One region of the Citrobacter sp. LST-B2 genome, then DNA from elsewhere that is predicted to be linked to it. Evidence: predicted binding sites of a transcription regulator. Region 1 holds the regulator's gene; each other region holds the start of a gene.
The links. Region 1 encodes PurR, which represses purine synthesis genes. Its sites were predicted from a motif close to CANGCAAACGTTTGCNTG; they were not measured.

Region 1 (7,598 bases):
GACAGCCGCTGTCAGCTGGAGTGAAAAGTGCACCCCGCGTAAAGGACACAAGCCGACGTGTGTGAAAGTGAAGAACACGGCGTCAGGAAAGATTGCGGATGCCCATAAAGTGAAAGTGCAAAAAGCGACCAGCACGGCGATGAACAAATTAATGAGTCAGATTGGCAAGCCGTACCGCTGGGGTGGTACGTCTCCGCGCACCGGTTTCGATTGCAGCGGTCTGGTTTATTACGCTTATAAAGATCTGGTTAAATTCCGTATTCCGCGCACAGCAAATGAAATGTATCACCTGCGTGATGCCGCACCGATTGATCGTGGGGAATTGAAAAATGGCGATCTGGTGTTCTTCCGCACTCAGGGACGTGGTACTGCCGATCACGTCGGCGTTTATGTCGGCAACGGCAAATTTATTCAGTCACCGCGCAGCGGTCAGGAAATCCAGATCACATCGCTCAGCGAAGATTACTGGCAACGCCACTATGTCGGCGCTCGCCGGGTCATGACGCCCAAAACCATTCGTTAAAACTTTACCCTGTTGTTAACGCAACAGGGTAAGTTCATCTTTTGTCTCACCTTTCAATTTGCTACCCTATCCTTACGCACAATAAGGTTATTGCGCGAAATACTATTAATAATAAGGAGAGAAGCAATGTCGTTCGAATTACCTGCACTACCGTATGCCAAAGATGCGCTTGCGCCGCACATTTCCGCCGAGACGCTGGAATATCACTATGGCAAACACCATCAGACCTATGTCACCAACCTGAACAACCTGATCAAAGGCACTGCCTTTGAAGGGAAATCACTGGAAGAGATCGTACGCAGTTCGGAAGGCGGCGTGTTCAATAACGCTGCTCAGGTCTGGAACCACACGTTCTACTGGAACTGCCTGGCACCGAATGCTGGTGGCGAGCCAACCGGCGAACTGGCTGACGCGATTGCCGTCTCTTTCGGCAGCTTTGCCGAGTTCAAAGCGCAATTTACCGACGCGGCGATCAAAAACTTCGGCTCTGGCTGGACCTGGCTGGTTAAAGGAAAAGAGGGCAAGCTGGCTATCGTTTCCACCTCCAACGCTGGCACGCCGTTGACCACCGACGCCACGCCGTTGATGACCGTCGACGTATGGGAGCATGCATACTACATTGACTACCGCAATGCGCGTCCTGGCTACCTGGAACACTTCTGGGCGCTGGTAAACTGGGAGTTTGTAGCGAAGAACTTCGCCGCGTAAAAAAGATAACGCAGAAGGGAATCCCTTCTGCGTTTTTGTCCTGCCGTTAACTGGCGACGCACACCTGTTCAGGTTGTTTTCTCGCCGAGATAAACACCAGCAACAGCGCCATACCCGCCACAATCGCCCCCATCACAGGAACAAAACTGTAGCCTAATCCGCCTGAAATGACGGCCCCGCCAGCCGCAGCGCCCAGCGCATTTCCAAGGTTAAACGCGCCAATGTTCACGGAAGATGAGAGACCCGGCGCTTCATGAGCCACACGCATGACGCGCATTTGTAACGGAGGGACGACCGCAAAGGTTGCCGCCCCCCAGACCACCATGCTGACCGCCGCGCCCAGTTCATTCTGCGCCAGGAAAGGGATCGCCAGCATAATTACCATCAGCAGCAGCAAAAAGCCCTTCAGCGTGCCGTTAACCGAGCGATCGGCCAGTTTCCCTCCGAGGTAGTTGCCAATGGAGAAGCCCACACCGATCAGAACCAGCATCCCGGTCACAAAGGCCGGTGTCGCATGGGTGATGCTTTGCAGAACAGGCGAAATATAGGTATAGAGCGTGAACATGGCGCCCGCTCCCAGTACGGTAGTCAGTAGCGCGGAGAGCACCTGAGGACGCATCAGCACCGCCAGCTCTTTTTTCACTTCCGGGCGCGCCCCGGCACCGCCTTTTGGCAATGATAAGAAGAGACTCAACATCGAGATAACCCCCAGCCCCGCTGTCGCCATAAACGACATTCGCCAGCCGATGGTTTCACCCAGCCAGGTCGCCGCCGGCACACCGCCGATATTGGCGATGGTCAGCCCCATAAACATGGTCGCAACGGCGCTCGCCTGTTTGTGCTTCGGCACCACGCTTGCCGCCACCACCGAGCCCAGGCCGAAGAATGCGCCGTGGTTAAGGCTGGTTAAAATACGTGACAACATCAGCGTGGTGTAATCCGGTGAAATCGCCGAGAGCACGTTACCGAGCGTAAAGATAGCCATCAGAAAAATGAGCGCATTACGGCGTCCGCGATGTGACAGCAACAGCGTCATCAACGGCGCGCCGACCATCACGCCGACCGCATAGGCACTAATCAGCATACCTGCCGCGGGAATAGACACATCAACGCCACGCGCGATGACGGGCAGCAGACCCATTGGCGAGAATTCGGTGGTACCGATGCCAAACGCACCAATGGCCAGCGCCAGTAACGGATAATTGATTTTCATGCAGTGATGACTCCGGCTCTTCGCGACAGGGCGCGATGCTTAACAAAGAGTCAAAAGCATGACATCAATCACAAAAAAAGAGAAGTTAACAAAAATACAAAAGACTTTTGCAGATTCAATAACAATATGGCGGGAGGTTCGAGGGAGCAGGAACTCCCCCGAGGGGATCAGTGCAGTGCCGCCGTCAGGCCGCCCGCAACGATTAAAGCCAGGACAATAAACGTGGTCACTAATGAAAATTTCAGATCGGTGCTCATCAACTTTTCTCCTTTTTATACCCACACAAAAAGTGATATAGCGCATTTTTACACACTTGAGTGTAAAAATCTCCCACGATTTAGAGTGATATGTGCTTTTAATACTTCCCCTTTTCGTAAAGATCAGACAAAATTCGACGCTTACTTGATTAGCGTACCGGCCATTGACCCCTTCCTGACGTTCCGTGTCGTTTCCCGGCGTGCCGCAGCCCAGACGTTGGGCACAGGATGAGTAAAGGCAAACGTTTACTTGGCGTAATTTAATGTTCAGGTTGGGTCTGGAGTGAGATTTAATGGCAACAATTAAAGATGTAGCGAAGCGCGCAAACGTTTCCACTACAACCGTGTCACACGTAATTAACAAAACGCGTTTCGTCGCTGAAGAAACACGCAATGCAGTGTGGGCGGCAATCAAAGAATTGCACTATTCCCCCAGCGCGGTTGCCCGTAGCCTGAAAGTTAACCATACCAAATCTATCGGTTTGCTGGCGACGAGCAGCGAAGCCCCCTATTTTGCTGAAATTATTGAAGCGGTTGAGAAGAACTGCTTCCAGAAGGGCTATACCCTGATCCTCGGCAACGTCTGGAACAACCTGGAAAAGCAGCGTGCCTATCTGTCGATGATGGCGCAAAAACGCGTTGATGGCCTGTTGGTAATGTGTTCCGAATACCCCGATCCCCTGCTCTCGATGCTGGAAGAATATCGTCATATCCCAATGGTGGTGATGGACTGGGGCGAAGCCAAAGCCGACTTCACTGATACGGTGATTGATAACGCCTTCGAGGGCGGCTACATGGCAGGCCGTTACCTCGTCGAGCGTGGACATCGCGAAATTGGCGTGATCCCAGGACTGATGGAGCGTAACACCGGCGCAGGCCGTTTGGCCGGATTTATGAAAGCGATGGATGAAGCGCTGATTAAAGTGCCTGAAAACTGGATTGTTCAAGGCGACTTCGAGCCGGAATCCGGCTACCGCGCCATGCAGCAAATTCTGTCGCAGGCGCATCGCCCAACGGCGGTCTTCTGTGGCGGCGATGTCATGGCGATGGGCGCCCTTTGCGCCGCTGATGAGATGGGTCTGCGCGTCCCGCAGGACGTGTCGCTGATAGGCTACGACAACGTGCGCAACGCCCGCTTCTTTACACCAGCGTTGACCACCATCCACCAGCCGAAAGATTCACTGGGTGAGACGGCCTTTAATATGTTACTGGACCGTATCGTCAATAAACGCGAAGAGTCGCAGTCTATTGAAGTCCACCCGCGCCTGGTGGAGCGCCGCTCCGTGGCGGATGGCCCGTTCCGCGACTACCGTCGTTAAGCCTCTTCTGCGGGAGTCTCATCGGGCTCCCGCAGCCACTCTTTGTTCAGCGTTTCACTGTCTCCCAGATAATCCAGCAGCCAGATCAGCGCAGGTGACATATCATTCTGCTGCCAGGTCAGGCAACAGGCCGCATCCGGGAAAGGATTATCCAGATTTAACGCGACCCACTGCCCCTTGTTGAGATACGACTTGGCGAAATGTGTCGGGACCATGCCGACACAGAGTCCGGCGCTGATACAGGTCGCGGAAGAATCCCAGTCCGGCACCACCACCCGCTTCTGATTGTCCAGCAGCCAGGTCACGCGTTTCGGCAGCGTGCGGGAGGTATCTTCCAGCACCAGCGACGGCCAGTTGCGCAACGTGTCATCGCTTAACGGCCCGCTCATGGCGGCCAGCGGATGCGTACTGGCAACGACACAACACCAGCTCAGCTTACCCATATCGCGGAAAGTGTATCGTCCGCCAACCGGGATCGCCTGGGTTGCCCCGATGGCGAGTTCGACCCGACCATCTGACAGCGCGTCCCAGACGCCATTAAACACCTCCTGGAAGACCAGTAGTTCCACGTCATCAAAGTGGCGGTAGAAATCGACAATCAATTGCCGCGTGCGTTCCGGGCGCACGATATTGTCCACCGCAATGGGGAGTTGCCCACGCCAGCCGTTAGCGATCTGCTGACACTGTTGACGCGTGATCTGCATTTTTTTGATGACAGAGCGGCCTTCTTTCAAAAACCAGGCGCCCGCCGGGGTTAACACCACATCACGATGGCGACGTTCAAAAAGCGGGACGGCCAGCCACTCTTCCAGTTGGCGAACCGTATAGCTGACCGCTGAAGGCACCCGGTGCAACTCCTGGGCCGCGGAACTGAAGCTCCCGTTGCGTGCCACGGCATCGACCACTTCCAGCGCATATTCTGACCACATAATCTGCCTACAAAATTTTTGAATGCAATAAACAAATATTACCGTTTCACAAGCCCAAATTCACTCCCTACACTCTGCGCCAGTGTGATTAATCAAAATTAGAGAACAACTATGCAACCAGGAAAAGGGTTTTTAGTCTGGCTGGCAGGGCTCAGCGTGTTGGGTTTTCTGGCAACCGACATGTATTTGCCCGCTTTTGCCGCCATTCAATCTGACCTGCAAACACCGGCCTCTGCCGTAAGCGCCAGCCTGAGTCTGTTTTTAGCAGGCTTTGCCGTCGCCCAACTGCTGTGGGGACCCCTCTCTGACCGTTATGGCCGTAAACCGATCCTGTTGCTGGGTCTGTCTGTCTTCGCCCTCGGTAGCCTGGGTATGCTGTGGGTGGAGAGCGCAACGGGCCTGTTAGTACTGCGTTTTATTCAGGCCGTGGGAGTCTGCGCGGCGACCGTCATCTGGCAGGCGCTGGTTACCGATTACTATCCTTCGCATAAAATTAACCGCATTTTCGCGACCATCATGCCGCTGGTCGGGCTGTCTCCTGCACTGGCGCCGTTATTAGGCAGTTGGATTCTGACCCATCTTTCCTGGCAGGCGATCTTTGCCACGCTGTTTTTCATCACGCTGCTGCTGATGCTGCCCGCCCTGTTTTTAAAGCCCACCACCCGGGCTCGCGATGACAGCAAGGACAAACTGACGTTCACCACCCTGCTGCGTGCGAAAGCGTACCGCGGCAACGTCCTGATTTACGCCGCCTGTTCTGCCAGCTTCTTTGCGTGGTTGACCGGTTCCCCGTTTATTTTGAGTGAAATGGGCTACAGCCCGGCGGTGATTGGGCTGAGCTACGTACCGCAGACCATTGCTTTTCTGATTGGCGGCTATGGCTGTCGCGCCGCGTTGCAAAAATGGCAGGGACAACAGCTCCTGCCCTGGCTGCTGGTTATCTATGCGCTGAGCGTGGTGGCAACCTGGGCGGCAAGTTTTATCCATCACATCACGCTTGCAGAGATCCTGATCCCCTTCTGCATAATGGCGATTGCCAACGGGGCTATTTACCCGATTGTGGTTGCCCAGGCGCTGCGTCCATTCCCGCAGGCGACGGGTCGTGCCGCAGCCCTGCAAAATACCCTGCAGTTGGGTCTGTGCTTCCTGGCAAGCCTGGTCGTTTCCTGGCTTATCAGCACACCGCTGTTGACCACGACCAGCGTGATGTTGTCTACGGTGGTACTGGCTGGACTGGGCTATAAGATGCAACTGCATCCTTCTAACGACAGTGCGCAGCATGATAATTGCGGGATTGCCCACAGCGAATCCCATTGATATCACTCATAATCACCGTTAATTAGTCGGCTAACAATTTTTGGTTGTATCATCGTTTTTTGAGGCCTATACTAAATTTCGGTTGTTAAAATTACGATAATTATTATGTGTTAACGGGAACCGGAGCGTTCCCGGTTCCCCATGGATGGCCTTTTCGGCAAGGGGTCCTCCCTTCCTCTGTTCTACGTCGGATAATAGACTCGCGGAATGTTTCCGTGAGATTTCTCACTAAGCCCAAAAAGCGTCTACGCTGTTTTAAGGTTCTGATCACCGACCAGTGATGGAGAAACTATGAGTTCATCGTGTATAGAAGAAGTCAGCGTACCGGATGACGACTGGTACCGTATCACTAACGAATTATTAAGCCGCGCGGGCATTGCCATCAACGGCTCTTCACCAGCAGATATACGCGTTAAAAACCCCGATTTTTTCAAACGCGTTTTACAAGAGGGGTCGCTCGGTCTGGGTGAGAGTTACATGGATGGCTGGTGGGAATGCGATCGGCTGGACCAGTTTTTTAGCAAAGTTCTGCGAGCAGGACTGGAAAACCAACTTCCCCATCATTTCAAAGATACCCTCCGCATCGCGGCCGCTCGCCTGTTCAATCTGCAAAGTAAAAAACGAGCGTGGATCGTCGGTAAAGAACATTACGATCTCGGCAACGATCTGTTCAGCCGTATGCTCGACCCTTTTATGCAGTATTCCTGCGCGTACTGGAAAGACGCGGATACTCTGGAGGCGGCGCAGCAGGCCAAACTGCGGTTAATCTGCGAGAAATTGCAACTGCAACCCGGTATGCGTGTGCTGGATATTGGCTGCGGCTGGGGGGGTTTATCGCACTATATGGCGACGCATTACGGCGTCAGTGTGGTTGGCGTGACGATTTCAGCCGAGCAACAGAAAATGGCTCAGGCCCGCTGTGCCGGGCTGGATGTGTCGATTCTGTTGCAGGATTATCGTGATTTGCACGATCAGTTTGACCGCATTGTCTCGGTAGGCATGTTTGAGCACGTCGGCCCTAAAAATTACGCGACCTATTTTGACGTGGTTGATCGCAATCTGAAACCCGAAGGGCTGTTCTTATTACATACCATCGGTTCGAAGAAAACCGACAATAATGTCGACCCGTGGATCAACAAGTATATCTTCCCGAATGGTTGCCTCCCGTCAGTACGTCAGATAGCCAACGCCAGTGAATCGCACTTTGTGATGGAAGACTGGCATAACTTCGGCGCGGATTACGACAAGACGCTGATGGCATGGTACGAGCGTTTTCTCGCTGCCTGGCCTGAAATTGCCGAGAACTATTCCGAGCGTTTTAAACGGATGTTC
Region 2 (7,598 bases), 1.4 Mb from region 1:
CCCGGCTGCGAAGTACCGAATGGACCGACGCCCAGCCTTGCCAGGCCTCGTCGTCATAGCCCTGAACATAAACCTCAGGGAATTTATTATAGGTTGTACGCATTTTCTCTCTCCGTGTTGGCTAATTAAAGATTAATCGATTAACCTTATTTTCATAGGGTGGTTAACGCGATTAACCCGCCATAATCAGAAACCAGGGCGGTAAAAAGCTCATCAGCGTGATGAGAATCACACGTACTGGCACATTAGTGAGGTTATTCGATTAACCTTTGCGAGAAACAGGAGAAGTCATGACAACCATTACCCTGGCGCAGGTTGCGGAACGCGCTGGCGTCTCCACGGCGACCGTGTCGATGGTACTGCGTAATCGGGGGCGTATTTCACAGGCAACGCGTGAACGCGTACTTAAAGCGCTGGATGATTCTGGCTATGTCTATAACCAGACCGCAGCGAATTTGCGTAATCGCAGCAGCAATCAGGTCGGGCTCTTGTTGCATGATATTACTAACCCATTTTATGGCGAGATGACGGCGGGGCTCAGTCATGAAATGGAGCGGCACGATCTGCTGTTGTTTCTGGCGAACAGCGAAGAGTCCGGCGAGCGCCAGCAAAAGTTTGTTGATTCTCTGATGCGCAATAACGCCTGCGGTATGGTGCTCTGCGCGGCGCGGGAAACACCGACCTCGTTCTTTGAAGCGCTTAAACGGCGTAATATTCCCGCTATCATGGTGGTTCGCCCGCTTAGCGATCCGGACTTTGATTTTGTCGGCACCGATAATTTTCTCGGGACGCAAATGGCAACGACCCATTTAGTTAAACTGGGGCACAAAAATATCGCCTTCATCGGCGGCAGCCCGAATTCAGGGAGCCGGGCGCAGCGCATTGGCGGATTTACCAGCACACTACTGGAATATGGCATTTCACCGAATCCGCAGTGGATCGTTGCCACTCAGGCCAGCCAGATTGATGGCGCGAAAGTGGCGGAGTCTCTGCTGATGCAACATCCACAAATTACTGCCGCGGTGTGTTATCAGGATATTGTGGCATTGGGGGTAATGCAGGCGCTACGTAAAATGGGGCGTGAACCCGGGCGCGACTTTGCATTAGTCGGGTTCGATGATATTACCGAAGCGGCGTTGGTTCAGCCTGCGCTGACCACCGTGTCGGTCGCGGCAAAAGAGATTGGTCGTAAGGCGGGAGAGTTACTTTACAGTCGTATTCAGGGGAACGATGAGCCGGCGAAACGCATTATTCTGCCTCCGGCACTGGTGGTCAGAGAATCATGTGGTTTTCGCTGATCGTCATGTCTTTTACTGATATCTCTCGCTGTTTATCATTAAATTCTAATTATCGACGTTTTTGGCTAGCGGCATGACGACGTGCTGGTTAATCTGAAAACGATTTACATCATTTTAACGTAAGAGAATAACTATGCATGATGCACAGGTCCGTGTCGCGATAGCGGGCGCGGGTGGCCGTATGGGCCGCCAGTTAATTCAGGCAGCGCTGCAGATGGATGGCGTTGCGCTTGGTGCGGCGCTTGAGCGCGAGGGATCGTCACTGCTGGGCAGCGATGCCGGAGAACTGGCGGGTGTCGGGAAAACCGGCGTTACCGTGCAAAGTCGCCTTGAGGCAGTAAAAGATGATTTCGATGTGTTCATCGATTTTACCCGTCCGGAAGGCACGCTGAATCATCTGGCGTTTTGTCGTCAGCATGGCAAAGGGATGGTCATTGGCACCACCGGTTTTGACGATGCGGGAAAACAGGCGATTCGCGATGCCGCGCAGGACATTGGCATTGTCTTCGCGGCGAACTTTAGCGTCGGTGTCAACGTGATGCTTAAGCTGCTGGAAAAGGCGGCGAAGGTGATGGGCGACTATACCGACATTGAAATCATTGAAGCTCACCACCGCCATAAAGTTGACGCGCCGTCAGGCACCGCGCTGGCGATGGGGGAGGCGATTGCCCATGCGCTGGATAAAGATCTAAAAGAATGCGCCGTCTACAGTCGCGAAGGCTACACCGGCGAACGCGTGCCGGGAACAATTGGCTTTGCCACCGTCCGCGCCGGGGACATTGTGGGCGAACATACCGCCATGTTTGCCGATATCGGCGAACGTGTCGAAATCACCCACAAAGCGTCCAGCCGTATGACTTTTGCCAATGGTGCGGTGAGATCGGCACTTTGGGTTAGTGCAAAGAAAAATGGTCTTTTTGATATGCGAGATGTCCTTGATCTCAACAATTTATAGTTAATTATTACCTTTCGTGATGTGGTTATTGTAATCTCAATGCATTGATTACATGGGGCAATATTTTTATTGCCCTTTTATTTTACCTGTTACAGATTGCTTTCATTACAAATGGCGTAAAAATCTATCTTTTCTCTCTTTTTTACGTTGCCTGAATGTAAATTTTGACCAAGTGGTCCACTTTTTCGAAGCCTGAGACTATTTTCTACGCATAATTGTTCACGCAAGCGTTTTCCTGCCAGGGTTAGCTGATCTTTTTGCCTGTTAAATCCGTTGATTTCATCCTGAGTCGCAAAAGAATATAAAAAATACCGCCTTTAAGTTGACTTTTGCCTGCCTTATCTCCAGAATGCCGCCGTTTGCCAGAAATCCACGGGTAAGCAAATTTGCATTGATTCATGCTATGCGAATGCATTAATATGCAAATAAAGTGAGTGAATATTCTCTGGAGGGTGTTTTGATTAAGTCAGCGCTATTGGTTCTGGAAGACGGAACCCAGTTTCACGGTCGGGCCATAGGGGCAACAGGTTCGGCGGTTGGGGAAGTCGTTTTCAATACTTCAATGACCGGTTATCAAGAAATCCTCACTGATCCTTCCTATTCCCGCCAAATCGTTACTCTTACTTATCCCCATATCGGTAATGTCGGCACCAATGCCGCCGATGAAGAATCCTCCCAGGTCCATGCGCAAGGCCTTGTCATTCGTGACCTGCCGCTGATTGCGAGCAACTTCCGCAATACCGAAGACCTCTCTTCTTACCTGAAACGCCATAACATTGTGGCGATTGCCGATATCGATACCCGTAAGCTGACGCGTCTGCTGCGCGAGAAAGGGGCGCAAAACGGTTGCATTATCGCGGGCGATAACCCGGATGCGGCGCTGGCGCTGGAAAAAGCGAAAGCCTTCCCGGGCCTGAACGGCATGGATCTTGCCAAAGAAGTGACCACCACGGAATCTTACAGCTGGACCCAGGGGAGCTGGACGCTGGCGGGCGACCTGCCGGAAGCAAAGAAAGAAGACGAACTGCCGTTCCATGTTGTCGCCTATGACTTTGGCGCCAAGCGCAACATTCTGCGCATGCTGGTGGACAGAGGCTGCCGCCTGACGGTTGTCCCGGCAAAAACGTCGGCAGAAGATGTGCTGAAGATGAATCCGGACGGGATCTTCCTGTCGAACGGCCCTGGTGACCCGGCGCCATGCGATTACGCTATCGACGCAATTCAGAAATTCCTCGAGACCGATATTCCGGTGTTTGGCATTTGCTTAGGCCATCAGCTGCTGGCGCTGGCGAGTGGGGCAAAAACCGTGAAGATGAAATTCGGTCACCACGGTGGTAACCATCCGGTCAAAGATATCGACAACAATACGGTGATGATTACGGCCCAGAACCACGGCTTTGCGGTGGATGAAGCGTCCATGCCGGCCAATCTGCGTGTGACCCACAAGTCGCTGTTCGATGGCACCCTGCAAGGGATTCATCGCACCGACAAACCGGCATTCAGCTTCCAGGGCCACCCGGAAGCGAGCCCGGGTCCTCACGATGCCGCGCCATTGTTCGACCACTTTATCGAGTTAATTGAGCTTTACCGTCAGTCCGCGAAATAATCAGGAGTTAAGAGAGCCATGCCAAAACGTACAGACATAAAAAGTATCCTGATTCTGGGCGCGGGTCCGATTGTTATCGGTCAGGCGTGTGAGTTTGACTACTCCGGCGCGCAGGCGTGTAAAGCGCTGCGTGAAGAGGGGTACCGCGTCATTCTGGTGAACTCCAACCCCGCGACCATCATGACCGACCCGGAAATGGCCGATGCGACCTACATCGAGCCGATTCACTGGGAAGTCGTGCGCAAGATTATTGAGAAAGAGCGCCCGGACGCGGTGCTGCCGACCATGGGCGGTCAGACGGCGCTGAACTGTGCGCTGGAACTGGAGCGCCAGGGCGTGCTGGCCGAATTCGGTGTGACCATGATTGGTGCGACCGCCGATGCGATTGATAAAGCCGAAGACCGTCGTCGCTTCGATATCGCGATGAAGAAAATCGGTCTCGACACCGCGCGTTCGGGCATTGCCCATACGATGGAAGAGGCGCTGGCGGTAGCGGCTGACGTCGGCTATCCGTGCATCATCCGCCCGTCCTTTACCATGGGCGGCACCGGCGGCGGTATCGCCTACAACCGCGAAGAGTTTGAAGAAATTTGTACTCGCGGCCTGGATCTCTCCCCAACCAACGAGCTGCTGATTGATGAATCGCTGATTGGCTGGAAAGAGTACGAGATGGAAGTGGTGCGTGATAAAAACGACAACTGCATCATCGTCTGCTCCATCGAAAACTTCGACGCCATGGGCATTCACACCGGTGACTCCATCACTGTGGCACCGGCCCAGACGCTGACCGACAAAGAATATCAAATCATGCGTAACGCCTCGATGGCGGTACTGCGTGAAATCGGCGTAGAAACCGGCGGTTCAAACGTGCAGTTCGCGGTGAACCCGAAAAACGGCCGCCTGATTGTGATCGAAATGAACCCGCGCGTATCCCGTTCCTCCGCGCTGGCATCAAAAGCCACCGGCTTCCCGATTGCGAAAGTGGCGGCGAAACTGGCGGTGGGTTACACCCTTGATGAGCTGATGAATGACATCACTGGCGGTCGTACGCCGGCATCGTTCGAACCGTCCATCGACTATGTGGTCACTAAAATCCCACGCTTCAACTTCGAAAAATTCGTTGGTGCTAACGACCGTCTGACGACCCAGATGAAATCGGTCGGCGAAGTGATGGCGATTGGCCGCAGCCAGCAGGAATCTCTGCAAAAAGCGCTGCGCGGTCTGGAAGTGGGCGCCACCGGCTTTGACCCGAAAGTGAGCCTGGATGACCCGGAAGCGCTGACGAAAATCCGCCGCGAACTGAAAGACGCGGGCGCTGAGCGTATCTGGTATATCGCCGATGCCTTCCGTGCGGGCCTCTCCGTTGACGGTGTGTTCAACCTGACCAACATTGACCGCTGGTTCCTGGTTCAAATTGAAGAGCTGGTGCGTCTGGAAGAGAAAGTGACAGAGCTGGGCATTAACGGCCTGACCCCTGACTTCCTGCGCCAGCTGAAACGCAAAGGCTTCGCCGATGCGCGTCTGGCTAAACTGGCCGGTGTCCGTGAAGCGGAAGTTCGCAAACTGCGCGACCAGTACAATCTGCACCCGGTCTACAAGCGTGTGGACACCTGCGCGGCAGAATTCGCCACCGATACCGCCTACATGTACTCCACGTATGAAGATGAGTGCGAGGCGAACCCGTCCGTTGACCGTGACAAAATCATGGTGCTTGGCGGCGGTCCAAACCGTATCGGCCAGGGGATCGAATTTGACTACTGCTGCGTACACGCCTCTCTGGCGCTGCGCGAAGACGGTTACGAAACCATCATGGTCAACTGTAACCCGGAAACGGTCTCTACTGACTATGACACTTCCGATCGCCTCTACTTTGAGCCGGTCACGCTGGAAGATGTGCTGGAAATCGTGCGCATTGAGAAGCCGAAGGGCGTAATCGTGCAGTACGGCGGCCAGACTCCGCTGAAACTGGCGCGTGCGCTGGAAGCAGCAGGCGTACCGGTTATTGGTACCAGCCCGGACGCAATTGACCGCGCAGAAGACCGTGAGCGTTTCCAGCATGCGGTGGACCGTCTGAAGCTGAAACAACCGGCCAACGCCACCGTGACAGCCATCGAACAGGCTGTCGAAAAAGCGAAAGAGATTGGCTATCCGCTGGTGGTGCGTCCGTCCTACGTGCTGGGCGGCCGGGCGATGGAAATCGTCTACGACGAAGCTGACCTGCGCCGCTACTTCCAGACCGCCGTTAGCGTTTCCAACGACGCGCCGGTTCTGCTCGACCGCTTCCTGGATGACGCGGTTGAAGTGGACGTTGACGCCATCTGCGACGGCGAAATGGTGCTGATTGGCGGCATCATGGAACACATCGAACAAGCGGGCGTCCACTCGGGTGACTCTGCCTGTTCTCTGCCGGCCTACACGCTGAGCCAGGAAATTCAGGATGTGATGCGCCAGCAGGTACAGAAACTGGCCTTCGAACTGCAGGTTCGCGGTCTGATGAACGTCCAGTTTGCGGTGAAAGATAACGAAGTCTACCTGATTGAAGTGAATCCACGTGCGGCGCGTACCGTACCGTTCGTCTCTAAAGCGACCGGCGTACCGCTGGCGAAAGTGGCGGCGCGTGTGATGGCCGGTAAATCGCTGACCGAACAGGGCGTGACCAAAGAAATTATCCCGCCGTACTACTCGGTGAAAGAAGTGGTGCTGCCGTTCAACAAATTCCCGGGCGTCGACCCGCTGTTAGGGCCAGAAATGCGCTCCACCGGGGAAGTGATGGGCGTGGGGCGTACCTTTGCGGAAGCGTTCGCCAAGGCGCAACTGGGCAGCAGTTCTACCATGAAAAAACAGGGCCGTGCGCTGCTCTCCGTACGTGAGGGCGACAAAGAGCGTGTGGTTGACCTGGCGGCGAAACTGCTGAAGCAGGGCTTTGAACTGGACGCCACCCACGGTACCGCGATTGTGCTGGGTGAAGCCGGTATCAACCCACGTCTGGTGAACAAGGTGCATGAAGGTCGTCCGCACATTCAGGACCGTATCAAGAATGGCGAATACACCTACATCATCAACACCACCGCAGGGCGTCGCGCCATTGAAGACTCCAGGGTGATTCGCCGTAGCGCACTACAATACAAAGTGCACTACGACACCACGCTGAACGGCGGCTTTGCCACCGCGATGGCGCTGAATGCCGATGCAACAGAGAAAGTCATCTCCGTTCAGGAAATGCACGCGCAAATTAAAAAATAAGCGGCGGCATCATTTGCCCCGGTTTTAAAAACGGCTCCGGAAACGGAGCCGTTTTTTTATGCACTCAGTTCATTCCTGGAGATATATTGCGCAACAGGACAATTTTCATTGTAACAAGCAAGATTTGGCTCACACTAATGCGCCGCTAAGTTGCTTACTATCATTGAATCCCACAATTTAAATAGGGTCTTGTTTTGTATTTTTACGGACAGGGCATAACAAGATTTTTAATTTGTGAAATGGTGTGCTTATGTGTGAAAAATATGTTGAAAAGCCGCTTTATCTGTTAATTGCCGATTGGGTGATGGCAGAAAAGCGTTGGGTAAGTGCGAAAGAGATCGCGAAGCACTTTAATATGGATCACTGCAAAGCGATCAATACCGTCTCTTATATTCTCGCTGAGGTTGGGGAGATTAATTGCGAGACTAAGACTATCCCTAATCAACTGGAAGGTCGTGGATGTCAGTGTCAGCGCCTGGTCAGAGTGACGCATATT
Region 3 (7,598 bases), 390 kb from region 1:
CGCGCCGGACAATGGCGATGTCGATTTTGGGCTGAACCTGATCGCCCGTAATAGCGGCGTGATTCGCGTGGGCGATGAAGTGGAGGTTTTATCGACCGGTCCGGCTCGCGTTTATGGCGCCGCCGACACCGGGGAGACGGTTGAAGTCGCGCAGCAACCGAATGCGACGGTCACCATCGACTGGCAGGGACAGGCGTTTCAGGGGAACAATCAACAGGTATTGCTTGAGCAACTGGAAAACCAGGGGATCCGGGTACCCTATTCGTGTCGGGCGGGAATTTGCGGCTGCTGTCGTATCAAACTGCTGGAAGGCGAAGTGAACCCGCTGAAGAGATCGGCACTTGGCGATGATGGCACCATCCTCAGCTGTAGCTGCGTGCCAAAAACCGCGCTGAAGCTGGCGCGTTAAACCGCCTGTTCCAGGCTGAAGCTGTGCGGACGAAACGACGGCTTCAGTCGGTCATTCATTATTTTAATCGCATCACCAAGCTGCATCGTCCGCCCGGCCACAACCACCCCGGGTTGCGCCAGCAGGCACAGCGCCGCATTTTCGCCAGGCTCTACCACTAACAGATTGATTTGTTCCTGGGTATCGCTCAGCCAGACACAAGCCGCATCGCCAGTGCCGGGTACCCAGTTTTCGCCGTGCGCCACAAAGTGCCAGCTTTTCGGCATTTGGGGTTTCAGATAGCGAATGGCCACCAGCGCATTGAGCACCAGCTCAGCTTTCTGGTCTTTAGAGAGCTCAAGGTCGCGGCACTTTTCTTCAAAGGAAAAGTACAGCGCGGCATCGTCAACGCAAAAACCGGACGGTGAGAATGCATCCGGGGTGAGCATTTTGCGGGCAAAACGCGAGCGAAATAACATGCCATTGGCTAAATCGAGCATCATTCGGTCATGCTCTTCGTCATAATACCAGCGCCAGTTATCGTCAGGTTTAATTCGCATTTTTTTGTCTCCCCTCTCCATCGCCCCGTTGCAAAATTGTCCTTTTTCGCCGCTTCGTTTATTACCTTAATAAGCAAAGCTTAAAATGTTTAAATAAGCAACAGTGAAAGAATATAAAACAACCAGGGGAGGAAATAAACCCCTGGTTGTCTGATATTCTGATAAAGAGAGAGAAAAAATCAAATATGGGTAACGATTTCTTTAATCAGTGGCGGACCTTTAAAAATAAAACCAGAATAAATCTGAACCAGCGACGCCCCGGCAGCCATCTTCTCGCGCGCGGCAATCACTGAGTCGATACCGCCAACGCCAATAACAGGCAACTGACCTTTTAATTCCTGAGACAGACGGCGGATAATTTCTGTACTTTTTAATTGCAGCGGACGACCACTTAAGCCACCCATTTGATCGCAATTTTTCATTCCCTGAACCAAAGAACGATCGAGTGTTGTATTGGTGGCAATAACACCATCAATATTATGGCGTACTAAACTATCGGCAACCTGGATCAGTTCTTCCTCAGAAAGATCCGGCGCGATCTTTACAGCGATCGGAACATATTTCTGGTGGATCTTTTGCAGATCGTTTTGTTTATTTTTAATCGCCGTAAGCAAATCATCCAGCGCGTCGCCATATTGTAATGAACGTAATCCCGGCGTATTTGGCGAGGAGATATTAATGGCAATATAACCGGCATAGGCATAGATTTTTTCCATACAAATCAGATAGTCATCTTTACCCTGCTCAACCGGCGTATCTTTATTTTTGCCGATATTAATTCCGAGCACCCCGTCATAATGGGCCTTTTTAACGTTCTCGACCAGGTTATCAACGCCGTGGTTATTAAAGCCCATACGGTTGATCAAACCTTCGGCATCGACCAGGCGGAACAGTCTTGGCTTATCGTTGCCGGGCTGTGGACGCGGGGTCACGGTGCCGATCTCGATCGAGCCAAATCCCATCGCGCCCAGGGCATCAATACACTCCCCGTCCTTGTCCAGACCAGCAGCCAGACCAAGCGGATTTTTAAAGGTTAATCCCATACAGGTGACCGGTTTCGCCGGGACCTTCTGGCGGATCAACGCTTCTAGCGGCGTTCCCGTCACACGACGTAATTGCTGAAAAGTTAATTCATGAGCGCGCTCTGGATCGAGCTGGAAAAGGGCTTTACGAACGAAGGGGTAGTACATGAACTCTCCTAGATTCCCGGTGTGCAAACCGGGGGCGTATTATGGGTGATATCGAACAAAAAGGGAATTGACCTGCGGCAATAAAAAGCAAACGTTTTCCCTGTCAGCTTCTTTTTATGCAATTTTCAGCTTTTCAATTCCGCATAAATCATTTCGATTCCCGATTCCCCTCTGTCAGACTGCAAAAATTGTTATCAATGTTAAATAAAAGCGAACAATTGGTTATAAGGGGAGAATGCAATTATGCGCGTCATCACTTTGGCGGGAAGCCCACGCTTTCCCTCTCGATCCAGTGCTTTACTGGAATATGCCCGGGAAAAATTGAACGGTCAGGACGTTGAGGTGTACCACTGGAATCTGCACAACTTCGAGCCTGAAGATCTGCTGTATGCCCGTTTCGACAGCCCGGCATTGAAAACACTGGTCGCACAACTGAAAGAGGCGGACGGCCTGATCGTTGCCACGCCGGTTTATAAAGCCGCCTATTCCGGGGCGCTAAAAACGCTGCTCGATCTGCTCCCCGAACGGGCGCTGGAAGGTAAAGTCGTCCTGCCTCTGGCGACAGGCGGCACCGTTGCACATCTGCTTGCCGTCGATTACGCGCTGAAACCGGTGCTCAGCGCCCTGAAGGCGCAGGAGATTTTACACGGCGTCTTTGCCGATGACTCCCAGGTGATCGACTATCAGCATAAGCCGCATTTCACGCCCAATTTACAGCTGCGTCTTGATAAAGCGCTGGAAACGTTCTGGCGCGCCCTGCACCGCCGCGACGTTAAGGTTCCTGCTTTTGATACTGTGCGAGGTGCGGCCCATGCGTAATCTTCTCAAAGCTCGTACGGCATGGCTGGCATTCGCCGGACTGCTGGCCTTTTGCGGACTGACACAGGCGGCGGAGCCCTCACCTGATGCCCTGCGTATAGGCTATCAGAAAGGCAGCATCAGTATGGTCCTGGCGAAAAGCCACCAGCTGCTGGAAACGCGTTATCCCGGAACCAAAATATCCTGGATTGAATTTCCCGCCGGACCGCAAATGCTGGAAGCCCTGAACGTCGGCAGTATTGATCTGGGCAGCACCGGCGATATTCCGCCCATTTTCGCCCAGGCCGCTGGCGCAGATTTAGTGTACGTCGGCGTAGAACCGGCGAAACCGAAAGCCGAAGTGATTCTGGTGCCGGAAAACAGCCCCATCAAAACGGTGGCGGAACTGAAAGGCCATAAAGTGGCGTTCCAGAAAGGATCCAGCTCGCACAACCTGCTGCTGCGCGCCCTGCAACAGGCCGGGCTGAAATTTACCGATATCCAGCCGACGTATCTTACCCCTGCCGATGCCCGTGCAGCGTTCCAGCAGGGTAACGTTGATGCATGGGCCATCTGGGATCCTTACTATTCCGCTGCATTATTGCAGGGCGGTGTGCGCGTACTGAAAGACGGCAGCGATCTGAAACAAACGGGATCGTTCTATCTCGCCGCGCGACCGTACGCTGAGAAGAACGGCGCGTTCATTCAGGGCGTGCTGGATACCTTCAGTCAGGCAGATGCGTTAACCCTCAGCCAGCGGCAGGAAAGCATTGCCCTGCTGGCGAAAACAATGGGACTGCCAGAGCCCGTGATTGCGTCATATCTCGATCATCGCCCGCCGACCCGCATTTCACCGGTCAGTGACGCTGTAGCCGCGTTGCAACAACAAACCGCAGATCTGTTTTACGACAACCGCCTGGTACCGAAAAAAATCGATATCCGCCAGCGCATCTGGCACCCCACTCAACAGGAAGGAAAATCATTATGAGTCTGAATATGTTCTGGTTTTTACCGACGCACGGTGACGGTCACTATCTGGGGACGGAGGAAGGCTCGCGTCCGGTGGATCACGGCTATTTACAGCAGATTGCGCAGGCGGCGGATCGTCTGGGATTCACCGGTGTGTTGATCCCCACCGGGCGATCCTGTGAAGACGCGTGGCTGGTCGCGGCATCAATGATCCCGGTAACTCAGCGACTCAAATTCCTGGTCGCATTGCGCCCGAGCGTCACTTCACCGACAGTCGCCGCACGGCAGGCCGCTACGCTTGACCGCCTCTCCAACGGTCGCGCGCTGTTTAACCTGGTCACCGGCAGCGATCCACAGGAACTGGCGGGCGACGGTGTGTTTCTCGATCACAGTGAACGTTACGAGGCCTCTTCGGAGTTCACCCAGGTCTGGCGTCGTTTATTGCAGGGTGAAACCGTCGACTTCAACGGTAAGCACATTCACGTTCGCGGAGCGAAACTGTTCTTCCCGCCCATCCAGCAACCCTATCCCCCACTTTACTTCGGCGGCTCTTCAGATGTCGCCCAGGATCTGGCCGCTGAACAGGTCGATCTTTACCTCACCTGGGGCGAACCGCCTGAGCTGGTGAAAGAGAAGATAGCCCAGGTACGAGCCAAAGCGGCGGCGCGTGGGCGTAACATTCGTTTTGGCATTCGCCTGCACGTCATTGTCCGTGAAACCAACGAAGAAGCATGGCGAGCCGCGGACCGGCTGATCGCTCACCTTGATGACGACACGATCGCGAAGGCGCAAGCGGCGTTTGCCCGGACGGATTCTGTCGGTCAGCACCGAATGGCGGCGCTGCATAACGGCAAGCGCGACCAACTGGAGATCAGCCCGAATTTGTGGGCCGGTGTGGGTCTGGTGCGCGGTGGCGCCGGGACCGCGCTGGTCGGCGACGGACCGACGGTGGCGGCGCGCATCAACGAGTATGCCGCGCTGGGCATCGACAGCTTTGTCCTTTCCGGCTACCCACATCTGGAAGAGGCGTACCGGGTCGGCGAACTGTTGTTCCCGCATCTGGACGTCGCGATCCCGGAAGTCCCACAACCGCAACGCCAGCATCAGCAGGGTGAAGCGGTGGCGAATGAATTTATCCCGCGCAAGGTTGCGCAAAGCTGAGGAGAACCGTGATGGTAACGCCAACGAAAAAGTGGTTGTTACGCGTTGCCCCCTGGTTTTTACCGGTGGGCATCGTCGCCGTCTGGCAACTGACCTCCTCCATGGGCTGGCTCTCCGGGCGTATTTTACCCTCACCGGAAGGGGTGATCATCGCCTTCTGGACGCTCTCCGCCAGCGGCGAACTCTGGCAGCATCTGGCCATCAGCTCATGGCGTGCGCTGATCGGCTTTTCGATCGGCGGTTCGATTGGCCTGACGCTGGGGCTGATTAGCGGCTTATCGCGCTGGGGGGAACGCCTTCTGGACACCTCCATTCAGATGCTGCGCAACGTTCCACATCTGGCACTCATCCCGTTAGTGATTTTGTGGTTTGGCATTGATGAAACCGCGAAGATTTTTCTGGTCGCGCTGGGGACGCTCTTTCCAATCTACATCAATACCTGGCACGGGATCCGCAACATCGATCGCGGCCTGGTGGAGATGGCGCGTAGCTACGGATTATCCGGCTTTTCGCTGTTTATCCATGTGATCCTGCCCGGCGCCCTGCCCTCGATCATGGTCGGCGTCCGCTTTGCGCTGGGGCTGATGTGGCTGACCCTGATCGTCGCGGAGACCATTTCAGCCAATTCAGGAATCGGTTATCTGGCGATGAACGCTCGCGAATTCCTGCAAACGGATATCGTGGTTGTCGCCATTATTCTCTACGCCCTGCTCGGTAAACTGGCCGACGTCAGCGCTCAACTGCTGGAACGCGTCTGGTTGCGCTGGAACCCGGCTTATCATGTGAAGGAGGCCACCGTATGAATACCGCCCGTCTGAACCAGGGTACACCGCTCCTGCTGAATGCGGTAACGAAAAAGTACGCGGGTAACATCGTACTGAATCAGCTTGATCTCCATATCCCGGCAGGCCAGTTTGTCGCCATCGTCGGGCGCAGCGGTGGGGGAAAAAGCACCCTGCTACGCCTGCTGGCGGGGCTGGAATCGCCAAACGCCGGTGAACTGCTGGCGGGAACCACGCCGCTTCGCGATAGTCAGGACGACACCCGCATGATGTTTCAGGATGCCCGACTTTTGCCGTGGAAATCGGTGATCGACAACGTGGGACTGGGTCTGAAGGGCCACTGGCGGGACGCTGCGCGTCAGGCGCTGGCGGCGGTTGGGCTGGAAGAGCGGGCGAGCGAATGGCCAGCAGCGCTTTCCGGCGGACAAAAACAGCGTGTTGCCCTTGCGCGGGCGCTAATCCACCGGCCGGGCCTGCTGTTGCTTGACGAACCGCTTGGCGCGCTGGATGCGTTAACACGTCTGGAGATGCAAGATCTCATTGTTTCGCTGTGGCAGGAGCATGGTTTTACCGTGCTGCTGGTGACACATGACGTCAGCGAAGCCGTGGCGATGGCCGATCGGGTGTTGCTGATTGAGGATGGCAAGATTGGACTGGATTTGACGGTCGACATTGCACGCCCCCGCCGCCTGGGATCGGTGCGTTTAGCGGAGCTGGAGGCCAACGTATTGAGTCGGGTGATGCAGCGTGGGGTAACGGAACAGCCGATCCGTCGGCATGGATAAGTATTCAGGACGTTGTAGGCCCGGTAAGCATGAGCTCCACCGGGCATTTTGCCGGATAGCGGCGTTACCGCCTTATCCGGCCTACAAAAACGACAGGTCAACGTCTCAGGCTAACGCTTTGGTTACCTTCTCGTACAGATCGCCGGAAAGATTCTCCAGCCCTTTCAATTGTTCCAGCGCGGCACGCATTTTTTGCTGACGCTTCGCATCGTAACGTTTCAGACGGATCAAGGGTTCGATCAGACGTGACGCTACCTGCGGGTTACGGCTGTTAAGCTCGGTCAACATCTCAACCAGGAACTGATATCCGCTGCCATCTTCCGCATGGAACGCCGCCGGGTTACTGCCGGCAAACGCACCAATCAGCGAACGAATACGGTTCGGGTTGCTCAGGCTGAACGAACGATGTTTCAACAGACCGCGTACCGTATCCAGCACGTTATCCGCCGGGCTGGTGGCCTGCAGGATAAACCATTTGTCCATCACCAGACCGTCCTGATGCCAATTGTCGTCATACTCCTGCATCAGCGCATCACGGCACGGCAGTTGCGCCGCTACGGCCGCAGACAGCGCCGCCAGCGCATCGGTCATGTTGTTAGCTTCACGATACTGCTTACTTACCAGCGTGTCCGCCAGCGTCGTTTCACCAAAGGCCAGGAAGCGCAGGCAGGCGTTACGCAGCGTACGTTTACCGATGTCCGCATGCTCAACACGATACTCCTCCAGCCGGTTGGCGTTGTAGATCGCCAGGAACTCATCCGCCAGTTCGGTCGCCAGCGTACGCGTTAACGCTTCGCGAACTTCAGCGATCGCCAGCGGATCGATGATATCAAACAGCTCAGCAATTTCGTTTGCCGAAGGTAACGTCAGGATCTCCGCCGCCAGCGCCGGATCGATCTTCTCATCCAGCAGCACCGCGCGGAACGCGTCAGCCACATGGACAGGCAGCGACAGCGGCTGGCCCT
Region 4 (7,598 bases), 230 kb from region 1:
GGCAAAGTCAGCGGCAATTTCACCCAATACGGAGGCAAATTTAAAGCCGTGACCACTCAGCCCGGTCACGATCAGCGTGTTGTCATGGCCGGGCAGCGTGTCGATGATAAAGTCTTCATCCGGCGAGTTGTCGTAGGTGCAGGCCGCACCGTGCAGACAGCAACCCACTCCCGGAAGGATATTGCGCAGGAACGGGAATGCTTCAGATCCATCGCTGGCGACGCTGGCAAACGGTTTGCGTTCAGCTTCGGCGTGGATAAGTTGCCCGCCGTTGTGCTTACCGATTTTCAGTTCGTCGTTCTCCGCCGGGAAGCCGTAGTATTGATCGCCGTTGGGCAACTCACCGGTGAAGGCAGGAAACTTATTCTTGATGCTATAGCGGCCATCGGCCTGGTACCAGGCAAACACTTTTCGTACCGGCTGGATGGGAAGCTCGGGGAGCAAAGCCTGAACCCAGGTACCGGCGCTCACCAGCGCTTTCTTCGCGCTGTAATCGCCGTCAGCGGTTTCCACAGTGACCCCGCCGTCATCATCATGGTGAATGGCTGTGACCGGGCAGTTGAAGAGCTGAGCGCATCCTGCTTCTTCTGCCAGACGGATCCAGGTTTTGATCGCCAGTTCACTGCGTAAAAAACCGGAATCAGCTTCGAACAGGCCGGTGTAGTCTGCAGGTACGCGGATTTCCGGCCAGCGCGCCATGATGGCGGCGGCATCCAGTTGCTCAACGTTCAGTTGCCACTGTTTTGCGCTGTGCGCGACGTTTGCCAGGAAGGGCGAACCGGCGGGGCCAAGATTGATAACGCCGGAGCGGACGAAAATCGGCTCTTCATTTTGCGTGGAGAGTTCGTCCCATAGCGCCTGCGCACGCAGCACCAGCGGAACGTATTTTTCACCTTCGCCATAGGCGTGGCGGATCAACCGGGTGTCGCCGTGATGACTACCCTGTTGATGCGGTGGCATATGCGCGTCGGTCATCAGAACGTTTAACCCGGCGCGAGTGGCATAATAACCTGCGGCTGCCCCAACGGACCCGCTGCCTATAATGATTAAGTCGTATTTCATCAGTTTCTCTCTGCTGTCGCGTTTGATGCAGAGTAAATAAGTGAAATGCGTAATACAACCCAGAAATAGCAAAGGCACCCCGAAGGTGCCTTTTTAAGTGAGAATGTCCGTCTCGTTAATGCCGACGGTATTCGTTGGCCTGGTAATCGCCGGATTCGATTTTGGCTATGCCGGCTTCTAATATCGAAATAAATTGTCTGGCAACATCGGTGGTTAACCAGAGCGTTTGACCGACCTCTGTACCATCGGTTTCGGGACGATTTGGAGTCTGGTAGTGCAAACGCAGCATCAGCGCGTCATAGCTATCTACGGTGCTGATGTCCCATCCCACAAGCGGATGAGTCTGAATGACTTCATTATTCTTTTCCATCATGCCCCCTAATTCGTGTTACAAGACAACGGTTTTCGAGGTTCAATGCGTTTTTATCTGAAGCAACTTCAGTATATCAATAAATAAGGGTATTCACTGAGATTTTAAAGAGGGGGGAGCATAAATTTCTGCAAATTAAGAATTTGTGAGTAATTAATCACCATCTTGTTCATTCTTTTTAAGTATGTTGTGCAATAATTTTGAGTGACTGGTGAAAATATAATCAATTCCGAAGGCAACGGAGAATACTAAATGATGCCGCAAAAAAGATTGCTTTAAAGATGAGAGAAAAAAGCCGGGGCGACCCGGCAAAGAGACTACGGCATAGCATTTTTATTCTTTAATGAACCAGTCGTCAGCGCTTTCCCAGGTTTCCTGAAGAATTTCGCTGATCCGTTCTTTATCTTCTTTCGTCGCGCCAATCACGGACAAATTATTCGCAGCGGCATAACGAACGGTCACGTTACCGTCGTTATCGGGAAAGTGGTGAGTAATACGGCGGGAGAGTTCACCTGCCAGGGCGTCAATAGCACCGGCAGGTAAAGGTGAAGTTTTAGCAATGGTGACTTCAATACGCATAATGGCCCCCTGTTGAATATACTGGTTATTTATACAGTCATCCTGGCCAGGTTACAACAGGCGGCATCGATTTTTTTTACTTTTTAATCGTCCAGCGTACCGTTTCGCCCCCGAGGAACGGCACCAGCGTATCGTCGGTCAGCGCGATGCTCTCCGGTACCTGCTGCTCTTCACGTACCAGTTCAACGAAAGTGTCATTGACCGGCAGGCCGTAGAATCGCGGACCGTTCAGTGAACAAAACGCTTCAAAGTGCGCCAGGGCATTCATCTCTTCAAACACGCTCGCGTAACTCGCCAGTGCCGTTGGCGCGTTAAAACATCCCGCGCAGCCACAGCTCGATTCCTTACGATGACGGGCATGTGGGGCCGAATCGGTGCCGAGGAAGGCACGCTCAAAGCCACTGGCTACCAGCTCGCGCAGAGCGTGCTGGTGGACATTGCGTTTCAGAATTGGCAGGCAGTAGAGGTGTGGGCGAATACCGCCAACCAGCATGTGGTTACGGTTAAACATCAGGTGCTGCGGTGTAATCGTCGCAGCCAATAATTCATTACCGTCACGGACATACTCCGCCGCATCTTTGGTAGTGATGTGCTCAAAGACCACTTTCAGCCCAGGCAGGCGCTGGCGCAGAGGCTCCATCACCGTCTCAATAAAGCGCGCTTCACGGTCAAAAATATCGATATCGGCGTGGGTGACTTCGCCATGCACCAGCAGCGGCATCCCGAGTTTTTCCATGCGTTCAAGTACTGGCATGATCGCATCAATGGAGGTGACCCCGTGACTGGAGTTGGTGGTGGCGTTTGCCGGATAGAGTTTGGCAGCGGTGAACACGCCTTCGCGAAAGCCGCGTTCCAGTTCAGCGGGATCCAACGTGTCCGTTAAATAGCAGGTCATCAGCGGCGTGAAGGAATGTCCGGCAGGGACCGCATCAAGGATGCGCTGGCGGTAGGCAATTGCCGCATCTACCGTGGTGATCGGCGGCGCCAGGTTAGGCATCACAATCGCACGTGCATAAACATCGCTGGTATACGGCACGACCGTTTTTAACATTTCGCCGTCGCGAAGGTGAAGGTGCCAGTCATCTGGGCGGCGGATCTTTAAAACCTGGGAGGGTGCTGTCATCAATATGCTCCGGCTGGGGGATGTCATTTTTGCCGGAAACAAAGGATAAGGGGAAACGTTTTCGTTTGCACGTAAAAAAAGGCGCCGCAGCGCCTTTGTCATTTAATCGGTGAACGGGATGATGATTTCGCCCGGCTTCACCTCAATCCCTTTGGCGTACTTTTTCGCCAGCGCTTCGCCTTTGCTGCTGTCTTCGCGCAGGACATACGCTGGCTGCTGGTTAAAGTAATTACGCAGTGATTGATTGAGATAAGGCATCAGGGTTTGCAGCACTGACTGCATTTTTTCCGGCGTCACGGTGGCATCCACCACTTCCATTTCCTGCAGGAAGATGGCCCCTTTTTCTTTATTAAAGACTGGCAGCGCTTTCAGTTTTAGCTTAATGGTTGCTTTCTGACTGCCAAACAGCGAATTCATATCCAGCTTTGCATCGCCGGTCAGCGTCACTTTGTTCGGCTCTTCACGACCGATCTGGCTGGAGAGGTTATTGAGGACGATATGCGCATCGGCAACGCCCGGAAGCCCGATATCTTTGGCAAAGTTGTTGCGTTTTTCGAGCGCCTGATTAATTTCTTGTTCGCTTACGGTGTACTGTGTGAGCTGATTACAGCCGGTCAACAGGCCGCCAACTATCAACGCGGCAGCAAAAAAAATCTTCTTCATGGGGTTCCTCTACACGATGCGATCGTCTTAATCCTGACATAAAGCAGCATGTGTCACCAGCGCGAACTTCGCCAGTAGAAAAAACTGAAAAAAGCGGTAGCCTGTATGACTCAGCCACCGCCGGTAAACGTTAAATCGCCATTGATGATAACAGATTGATCTGCGTCTGTTTCGCCATATTGTCGCGATAGTCAGCAACCCGTGTCGGCCAGTTGATACCGGCCACCAGCGTCAGATTACGCAACAGGGGAAATAACTGGATGTCGTCTTCGGAAAGCTCACCGTTTACTCCATTGGGTTGCACAATGCGCTTATCCAGTGTGCGTAAATCCTCACTGATTTTTTTGGTCAGGCCAGCGGAATGGGCAAGATGGTCGGCAAAACTGCCAATCATCGCCTCTTTTTTCTCAGTAAAGTATTTGCGTGCCGAAGGGGTGGAAAACTCATCAAACGCAGATTTTGCAAAACGCGGCAGCAGCAGGTGATTGGCGTAGCTGTTCACTTTGCGCAGCCACTCGTCAATAGCAGGATTTTTCTTGCCGGTGAGCAGCGGTTTGCCATCCAGTTGATCGACGTAATGGACGATGTCCATGCTTTCCGGTAGATAGCGGCTGTCGTCTTTTTGCAGAATGGGCACCATTTTCTGGCCAGTCATTCGGGTTGGGGTTTCGTCATCGTCGTTGGCCAGGACAATCAGTTCGACGGGGATGTTTTTGAGGCCAAAAATCATGCGGGCTTTGATGCAGAAAGGGCAGTGATCGTAAATATAAAGCTTCACGTTTCTCCTCCATTTGACTGTCAGTTCCCTTTCAGTATGGAGGAGACACGCACAGGTATCAAATCAGGCGCCGGGTTCCAGCATGCCGCGCGGCGTGCGTTTATGGCTAAACTGCCAGCCCAGCGCCAGGAAAGTGATGAAGCCAATGATCCCCAGCATCATCCAGGGTAACTCGGGTTGCTGGAGCAGTTTCCCCATATCAAACAGCCAGCCGCCGCCGATATACCCGATGGCACCACCTATGGCTAACCCCAGACGGCTAAAGCCCATATAGCTACCGCGCGCACGGGCATCCGACAGCGAGGCGCTGAGCGTTTCACGGGCGGGTTCAGCAATAATCGAACCGATATAGAAAGTGCAAATCAGCGTGAACAACTGCTGCAAGTCACTCACCAACCCCACGGGTAACATGCTCAGTGACATCAGCAGCAGGCCCGCCATCAGGCGATGTTCAAGACGAAACCGTTTCTCACTCCAGCGCGCAATGGGGTAGAGCAGCGTCAGCGAAAGGCAGGCTTCAATGGCATACATCCATTTCACCGCGGAAGGTGAACCGGCGATGTCATTGACCATAATGGGTAGCATCAGCATGACCTGCACCGCCAGCATGTAATAGCCCGCCAGCGTCAGCACATAGGTGACGAAGCGTTTATCACTGAGCACCCGACTCATTCCTTCCCGTACCGGAATACGCACAGTAGAGAGTTTCCACGCGGGCAGCAGCCAGGCGTTAAAGGCGGCGCAGAGCACGAACAATATTGCCCCGGTCGCGCAAACCAGACGGAAGTCATACTGCAACAACCAACTGCCTAACAGCGCGCCGATAACCGCCCCTGCGCTGTCCTGCATCATCAATATTGAGAAGAAGCGACCCCGCTGATGCGGGCGAATCAGCTTCACCACCAATGCCGAGCGCGGCGGATCGAACAGCGTGCCGCCGAGACCGGACAGGAAACAGGAGAACCACAAAAGCCAGGGTTCATGGGCGATCCCCATGGTGGCAAACCCGGCAGCGCGCATCAGCATGCCGGTGACGATCATCGGTTTCGCGCCAAAACGGTCGGCAATCGCGCCGCCAAAAATGCCCAGTCCCTGTTGAATAAACTGACGCAGACCCAGCGCAATGCCGACCATCACGGCGGCCCAGCCCATTTGGTCGACGAAGCGAATTGAGATCAGCGGGAACACGACGAAAAAGCCCAACACGACCAGCATATTATCGATGAGCAGGAAAGTTTTACCCAGGTTCCTGGCCTGCGAGACACGCGACATTTCCCCTCCCGGGAAACACTCGTCATTCTTCGAGTTGCGCGGAATTTGCGGCATTCGAATGATTGAGAGTAGATAAAGCGAAGTATCTCCTATTCTGCGGCTTTGCTGCCTTTTTGCCCACCCTCGCCGGGACAATATTTTTTTATCAAAAGTCCATCTTGATAGAGAGTTTTCATCAAAATGGCGGAATAATTCAAAAAATGGCAAATTGCACTTTTCACAGGGTGGTTTTGCACAGGTATAGTAAGTCAATCAGGGTGTAACGGCGATTCGGGAAGGAGTAGGAATAAATATGTTTGGCTATCGCAGTAACGTGCCAAAAGTGCGCTTAACCACTGACCGCCTGGTCGTGCGTTTAGTGCATGAGCGTGATGCCTGGCGTCTGGCAGATTATTACGCGGAAAATCGTCATTTCTTAAAACCCTGGGAACCGATTCGTGATGAAAGCCACTGCTATCCCTCCGGCTGGCAGGCGCGGCTGAGCATGATTGCCGAATTTCATAAGCAAGGTTCCGCCTATTACTTTGCGCTGCTGGACCCGGATGAAAAAGAGGTCATTGGGGTAGCGAATTTTTCTAACGTGGTGCGGGGGTCTTTCCATGCCTGCTATCTGGGGTATTCCATTGCGCAGAAATGGCAGGGGCAGGGGCTGATGTTTGAAGCGCTGACCGCCGCGATTCGTTATATGCAACGCACGCAACATATTCATCGCATTATGGCGAATTACATGCCGCACAATAAACGCAGCGGTGATTTACTGGCGCGACTTGGCTTTGAAAAAGAAGGCTACGCAAAAGATTATCTGTTGATTGACGGGCAATGGCGCGACCACGTGCTGACGGCGTTAACGACATCAGAATGGACCGCAGGTCGGTGAGGACACCCTATGAAATATGAATTAACTGCCGCTGAAGCCCGTGTGATTGGCTGTCTGCTCGAAAAACAGGTCACGACGCCTGAGCAATATCCGCTCTCCGTAAATGGCGTGGTCACCGCCTGCAATCAGAAAACCAACCGTGAACCGGTGATGAATATGGCGGAGCACGAGGTGCAGGAGCACCTCGACAATCTGGTGAAGCGCCATTTTCTGCGCACGGTCAGCGGCTTTGGTAGCCGCGTCACCAAGTATGAGCAGCGTTTCTGTAACTCGGAGTTTGGCAACCTGAAATTGAGCTCCGCGGAGGTGGCGCTGGTTACGACACTGCTGCTACGCGGTGCGCAGACGCCGGGCGAATTGCGCAGTCGCGCCTCGCGAATGTATGAGTTCAGCGATATGGCGGAAGTCGAGGCAACGCTGGAACGCCTGGCAACGCGGGAAGACGGCCCTTATGTCGTCCGTCTGGCGCGCGAACCGGGTAAGCGTGAAAGCCGTTATATGCATCTGTTCTGTGGCGCCGTGCAGGAGCCGGTTGCCCTGGCCGATGAGCCACAGGCGGTGACGGGAGATCTACAGGCCCGCGTCGAGGTGCTGGAAAGCGAAGTCGCCGCGCTGAAACAGCGCCTCGAGTCGCTACTGGAACATCTGGGAGAATAACGTGACAACATTACGTATCGGGGTGGTGGGGCTTGGGGGCATCGCCCAGAAGGCCTGGTTACCCGTGCTTGGTGCCGCCAGCGACTGGACGCTACAGGCCGCCTGGTCGCCGTCGCGTGAAAAAGCGGAGAAAATCTGCGCAGCCTGGCGCATTCCGTATGCCGGTTCGCTGACCGATCTTGCCGCGGGCTGCGACGCGGTGTTTGTCCACTCCAGC

Region 2: a site for PurR is predicted at 2,474-2,491, ahead of carA (glutamine-hydrolyzing carbamoyl-phosphate synthase small subunit). Genes of this name have one in related genera too.
Region 3: a site for PurR is predicted at 2,223-2,240, ahead of pyrD (quinone-dependent dihydroorotate dehydrogenase). Genes of this name have one in related genera too.
Region 4: a site for PurR is predicted at 3,183-3,200, ahead of pyrC (dihydroorotase). Genes of this name have one in related genera too.

The regions. Positions count from the first base shown of each region.
Region 1 is NZ_CP192598.1:2,313,372-2,320,969, reverse strand. Features, by position in the region: gene ACQ0PY_RS11140 (C40 family peptidase) at 1-523, shown strand, start outside; gene sodB (superoxide dismutase [Fe]) at 650-1,231, shown strand; gene ACQ0PY_RS11130 (MFS transporter) at 1,278-2,444, opposite strand; gene cydH (cytochrome bd-I oxidase subunit CydH) at 2,612-2,701, opposite strand; gene purR (HTH-type transcriptional repressor PurR) at 2,995-4,020, shown strand; gene punR (DNA-binding transcriptional activator PunR) at 4,017-4,949, opposite strand; gene punC (purine nucleoside transporter PunC) at 5,061-6,266, shown strand; gene cfa (cyclopropane fatty acyl phospholipid synthase) at 6,558-7,598, shown strand, end outside.
Region 2 is NZ_CP192598.1:930,020-937,617, forward strand. Features, by position in the region: gene ACQ0PY_RS04535 (class I mannose-6-phosphate isomerase) at 1-103, opposite strand, end outside; gene ACQ0PY_RS04540 (LacI family DNA-binding transcriptional regulator) at 291-1,298, shown strand; gene dapB (4-hydroxy-tetrahydrodipicolinate reductase) at 1,432-2,253, shown strand; gene carA (glutamine-hydrolyzing carbamoyl-phosphate synthase small subunit) at 2,711-3,859, shown strand; gene carB (carbamoyl-phosphate synthase large subunit) at 3,878-7,102, shown strand; gene caiF (carnitine metabolism transcriptional regulator CaiF) at 7,353-7,598, shown strand, end outside.
Region 3 is NZ_CP192598.1:1,924,542-1,932,139, reverse strand. Features, by position in the region: gene ACQ0PY_RS09130 (YcbX family protein) at 1-409, shown strand, start outside; gene zapC (cell division protein ZapC) at 406-948, opposite strand; gene pyrD (quinone-dependent dihydroorotate dehydrogenase) at 1,128-2,138, opposite strand; gene ssuE (NADPH-dependent FMN reductase) at 2,382-2,957, shown strand; gene ACQ0PY_RS09110 (sulfonate ABC transporter substrate-binding protein) at 2,950-3,924, shown strand; gene ssuD (FMNH2-dependent alkanesulfonate monooxygenase) at 3,921-5,066, shown strand; gene ssuC (aliphatic sulfonate ABC transporter permease SsuC) at 5,078-5,869, shown strand; gene ssuB (aliphatic sulfonates ABC transporter ATP-binding protein) at 5,866-6,633, shown strand; gene pepN (aminopeptidase N) at 6,739-7,598, opposite strand, start outside.
Region 4 is NZ_CP192598.1:2,080,689-2,088,286, forward strand. Features, by position in the region: gene solA (N-methyl-L-tryptophan oxidase) at 1-1,062, opposite strand, end outside; gene bssS (biofilm formation regulator BssS) at 1,178-1,432, opposite strand; gene dinI (DNA damage-inducible protein I) at 1,766-2,011, opposite strand; gene pyrC (dihydroorotase) at 2,088-3,134, opposite strand; gene ACQ0PY_RS09945 (lipoprotein) at 3,237-3,797, opposite strand; gene grxB (glutaredoxin 2) at 3,928-4,575, opposite strand; gene mdtH (multidrug efflux MFS transporter MdtH) at 4,639-5,847, opposite strand; gene rimJ (ribosomal protein S5-alanine N-acetyltransferase) at 6,140-6,724, shown strand; gene ACQ0PY_RS09965 (YceH family protein) at 6,734-7,381, shown strand; gene ACQ0PY_RS09970 (Gfo/Idh/MocA family protein) at 7,383-7,598, shown strand, end outside.